2 regions of the Paraburkholderia sp. SEWSISQ10-3 4 genome follow, and region 2 is predicted to be linked to the other one. Evidence: riboswitches for the same ligand, from Rfam matches in the RefSeq annotation. Region 2 holds a riboswitch; the other holds the start of a gene.

Region 1 (2,391 bases), on a different contig from region 2:
ACGATCATCGAGCTTGCAGCCCGGAGCTCAGAAGAAGGCGTCCGGCTGCCGTTTGAACGCATTCGCTGACGTTTTCCTGCGCTATGGGCCGCTTTCTGCGCCATTGGCGGCAACACGCGAACCATGCCGCCGCCAATGGCAAAAAGCCTGACAAACCCGAAAGGAACATAACGTTACAAATAACCCCGTCTCCGCGGTCAGCGTGAATCCTCGGCAATCCGTTGCTACCCCAGTAGCACCACAAAACGACAACGACTTCCCGGAGTGTCCATGCCCCGTATCGTCCGCGCACTAGCAGCATGCGCATTGCTCAGTTCCCTCGCCGCCTGCGTGGTGGCCCCTCAGCAACCCGCGCCGGCGCCGCGTCCTAACCCGCAACAAATTGCGGATCAGCGCTTCAGCCAGGTCAACGGCCGTATCGACAACCTGAGCCGCCGCATCGACGCTCGCGTCAACCAAGGCTACTACCCGCCCCCGCAAGGCGGCGCGTTGCACCATCGCCTCGACGTGATCCGCCAGGAAGCTCATGACATGGCGGCGCAACACGGCGGCGGCCTGTCCGGCGACGAACAGCGCGTGCTGAACCAGGAACTGGACAACGCGGCACACGCCATCGGCGAATAATCGCGCCGGTTCAGGCACCGAAGCAAAGAAGCGCGGGCATCACGTCCCGCGCTTTTTTTGACTTTCGCGAACCCGCAGCGCCAACCCCCATGCCCCTTGCGGGCCTTTATTTGACAAGCCCCCGGCCCTCGCGTACATTCGCCGCACGCGTCGGGAGAGCGTGCTGGCCGCAGAAAATCGCAGGCCGCACCGCCGAAGGGGCACACCCGCAAACTCTCAGGCAAAAGGACCGACTGCGTCGAAGAACCCGCGCCCAGGCAACATCAAGGCACCGGTTTTTCGCACTCTGGAGAGCGGCAGTAGCCGTCTGCATCGTTTAATCGAGCAGATTCTGGCAAGCTGCCCACCGAAGGGGCGCGCGTTTCACCGTAGCGATCACGGCTTCACCATCGCACGGCAGCGCAATCTCTCAGGTATCGAGGACAGAGGGGTCATGCAACGCAATCGCTCGCAGGCATCAGCCGCGAGGCGTAGCGCCGCATGGCCTTTTTTGTTTCGCGAGACGCCTGAGGCCCCATGACCGAACTCAAACACACCCCGCTCAACGCCACCCATCGTGCGCTCAACGCTCGCATGGTCGATTTCGGCGGCTGGGACATGCCCGTCAACTACGGCTCGCAGATCGACGAACACCGCGCCGTGCGCACCGACGCCGGCATGTTCGACGTCTCGCATATGTGCGTCGTCGATTTCACCGGCGAGCGCGTGCGCGCCTTCTTCGAACACGCGCTGGCCAATAACGTCGCCAAGCTGCAAACGCCGGGCCGCGCGCTCTACTCCTGTCTGCTGAACCCGAATGGCGGTGTGATCGACGATCTGATCGTCTATTACTTCAGCGAGACGCACTTCCGCCTGGTCGTCAACGCCGGCACCGCAGAGAAAGACGTCGCCTGGTTCACCAAGCTCAACGCCGAAGGCAGCTACGGCCTGACCATCACGCCGCGCCGCGATCTGGCGATCGTCGCCGTGCAAGGCCCGAACGCCCGCGATAAGGTCTGGCAAGTCGCGCCGTCCAGCCGCACCTCCACCGAACTCCTTAAGCCGTTTAACGCCGCCATCGTCAACAACACGCCGTTTGGCGAATTGATGATTGCCCGCACCGGCTACACCGGCGAAGACGGCTTCGAAATCGTCCTGCCCGCTACGTCCGTCTGCGAATTCTGGGACGCATTAGTGCGTCAAGGCGTGCGCCCCGCGGGTCTCGGCGCGCGCGACACGCTGCGTCTCGAAGCCGGCATGAACCTGTACGGCCAGGATATGGACGACAACGTCTCGCCGCTGGATGCCGGCCTCGCCTGGACCGTCGACCTGACCTCGCCGCGCGACTTCGTCGGCAAGGCCAAACTTGAGGCCGACGGCTCGCAGGCCTCGTTCGTCGGCCTGATCCTGCTGAAGGAAAACGGCAAGGCGGCAGGCGTGCTGCGTGCTCACCAGAAAGTCGTCACGCCGGAAGGCGAAGGCGAAATCACCAGCGGCACTTTTTCACCCACGATGCAGGAATCGATCGCCTTTGCGCGCGTGCCGAAAGGCGTGCAGCCGGGCGACACCGTTCACGTCCAGATTCGTGACAAGAACGTACCCGCAAGCGTGGTAAAACTGCCGTTCGTACGCAACGGCAAAGTGCTCGCAGTTTAAGCAGCCAGCGCGTGCGTCTATCTTTTTAAGTTCATACCGAATAACACCGCATAGGAGCATCCGATGAGCATCCCGGCCGATCTGAAATACACCGAATCGCACGAGTGGGTCCGCACCGAAGCGGACGGCACG
Region 2 (2,391 bases):
CCGCCCTGGATTCAATCAATCAGCTATGCGGGGAAGCGGGAATCCTGATTTCATGGAAGCCGCAAGCAGTCCCGCGCCCAGGTCGAAAACTGCCTTGAAGGCACTGGAAACAGTGGAGAGTGCTGCCGGTGTCCTTGCGGGCACCGGGCCTGTCGCAAAAACGCCTACTAAATCACCCCCGCCAAAACCTGCGCCGTAGCCGCCGACAACGTCCACCCCAAATGCCCGTGCCCGGTGTTATAAAAAACACCTCGCCGTTTCCCACGCCCGACCTTCGGCAACATGCTCGGCAACATAGGCCTTAACCCCGCCCACGGAATCACCTTCGAAGTCGACACCTCAGGAAAATACCGTCGAGTCCAGTCGACCAGAGGCGCAATCCGATCCGACCGGATATCCCGATTGAACCCGTTGATCTCCGCCGTCCCCGCAACCCGAAACCGGTCCACGCCAAGCCGGCTCGTCACGATCTTCGCGCTGTCGTCGAGCAAACTGACCCACGGCGCGTTCTGCTGACTCACTTCATCATCGAGACATACGGTGATCGAATAACCCTTAACCGGATAGACGTTCACGTGATCGCCAAGCATCGCCGCGAAGTCGCGGCTCTTCACACCGGCGCACACCACGATCCGCTCGAAAGCAAACCGTTGCGACTCACCCTCCAGATTGACCATCAACGAAAAGCGTCCCTCAGCCGGCTGCTCGATCGCCGTAATTTCCGCGTCGTAGTGAAACTCGACACCATGCCGCACGCAAGCTTCAGCCAACCCGCGCGTGAACTTGTGAATATCGCCAGTGGAATCGGATGGCGTAAAAAATCCACCAAAAAAATCACCATGCAGCATGGGCTCGATCGCGTGCAACTCGCTCGACGTCACCGGATTCCGCTCCAGCCCGCCTTCGCGCAGCAATTCATTCACCTTGCTGGCCGCATCGAATTCCTTGCGCGTCTTGTAGATGTGCAAGATGCCGCGCCGCTCCAGATCGAAGTCGATCCCTTCGCGCTCGGCTATCGAAAACAGATGCTCGCGCGCCGCAATCGCGAGCCGCACCGTTTCGACGGTGTTCGTCCGGTAATGCGGAATCTGCCTTAGAAACTCGCCCATCCACGAATACTTGTGCCACGTGGGCATCGGATTGAGCAGCAGCGGGGCGTCGCGCGTGAGCATCCAGCGCAAGCCCTTGAGCACCGTGGCCGCGCTGTTCCAGACTTCGGCATTGCTGGCGGACAACTGGCCACCGTTGGCGAACGAGGTCTCCATCGCCGCATAGCGATGACGTTCGAACACAGTGACGTGGTGGCCGCGTTGCGCAAGGGCGTGCGCAGTCGTAACGCCGGTAATGCCGGCGCCGATAATGGCGATTCGTGACATGACATGGTCCAGAGTAGTTGAGCATCACCGGTGTCGATTTCGTGTCGAAACCGGCGTCGATGCCCCATCTGTCCATGTACCTGAGAGTTTCTTCCTGTGAGCATACGCATCGCGATACATGCGGTATGCAGGGAATCCCCTTCGGTGGGCGCGCATGGCGCCGCTCTCCAGATGTTCCAGCTGCGCGGTCCTTTTGCCTGAGAGTTTCCGGGGCGGTTGCTCCGTCGGCGTCGTCACAATCCTCTGACGATCTCTCCCGCGCTGCATTGCAGAACGGCTAGACGATACCGGGCAATAAATTTCGCCGCAAGTGTTTCTTTCGATGCAATGCGCCATCGGCACAGTACCAGTGGCATCGGCTATATTTAGCGGCACTGCCCGACTTCAAATCCCACAGGAGAACGCCGTGCCCGCTGCCACAACGCTGCTCGCCTTTGCCCTGGTCTCGCTCGGCATGGTGCTCACGCCCGGCCCGAACATGATCTATCTGATCTCCAGATCGCTCTGTCAGGGGCGGCGCGCAGGGCTCGTGTCGCTCGGCGGCGTCGCGCTCGGCTTTGTGTTCTACATGTTTTGCGCGGCGTTCGGTATCACCGCACTGCTGTTGACGGTGCCCTACGCGTACGACGCGCTGCGTTTCGGCGGCGCGCTCTACCTGCTATATCTGGCGTGGCAGGCAGTCAAGCCGGGCGGCCGCTCGCCGTTCCAGGTGCGCGACCTTCCGCACGACAGCCGCCGCAAACTGTTCACCATGGGGCTCGTCACAAACCTCGCGAATCCGAAGATCGCGGTGATGTATCTGTCGCTGTTGCCGCAATTTATTTCACCGGAGCACGGCAGCGTGCTCACGCAGTCGATCGCGCTGGGTTGCGTGCAAATTGTCGTCTCCGTCACGATCAACGCGTTGATTGCGATCATGGCAGGTTCAATCGCCGGGTTTCTCGCTGGGCGGCCGGTATGGCTGCTGGTGCAACGCTGGCTGATGGGCACCGTGCTGGCCGGTCTGGCCGTACGG

The links. Region 2 has a riboswitch for glycine ahead of M0D68_RS29990 (D-amino acid dehydrogenase). Riboswitches for the same ligand answer to the same signal wherever they lie in the genome.
Region 1: another riboswitch for glycine. It lies ahead of gcvT (glycine cleavage system aminomethyltransferase GcvT); the one in region 2 lies ahead of M0D68_RS29990 (D-amino acid dehydrogenase).

The regions. Positions count from the first base shown of each region.
Region 1 is NZ_JALPRI010000021.1:81,379-83,769, forward strand. Features, by position in the region: gene M0D68_RS29110 (oxidoreductase) at 1-69, shown strand, start outside; gene M0D68_RS29115 (hypothetical protein) at 271-624, shown strand; glycine riboswitch at 766-867, shown strand; glycine riboswitch at 901-1,060, shown strand; gene gcvT (glycine cleavage system aminomethyltransferase GcvT) at 1,141-2,259, shown strand; gene gcvH (glycine cleavage system protein GcvH) at 2,323-2,391, shown strand, end outside.
Region 2 is NZ_JALPRI010000023.1:9,354-11,744, reverse strand. Features, by position in the region: gene M0D68_RS29995 (hypothetical protein) at 1-98, shown strand, start outside; gene M0D68_RS29990 (D-amino acid dehydrogenase) at 168-1,376, opposite strand; glycine riboswitch at 1,552-1,645, opposite strand; gene M0D68_RS29985 (LysE family translocator) at 1,783-2,391, shown strand, end outside.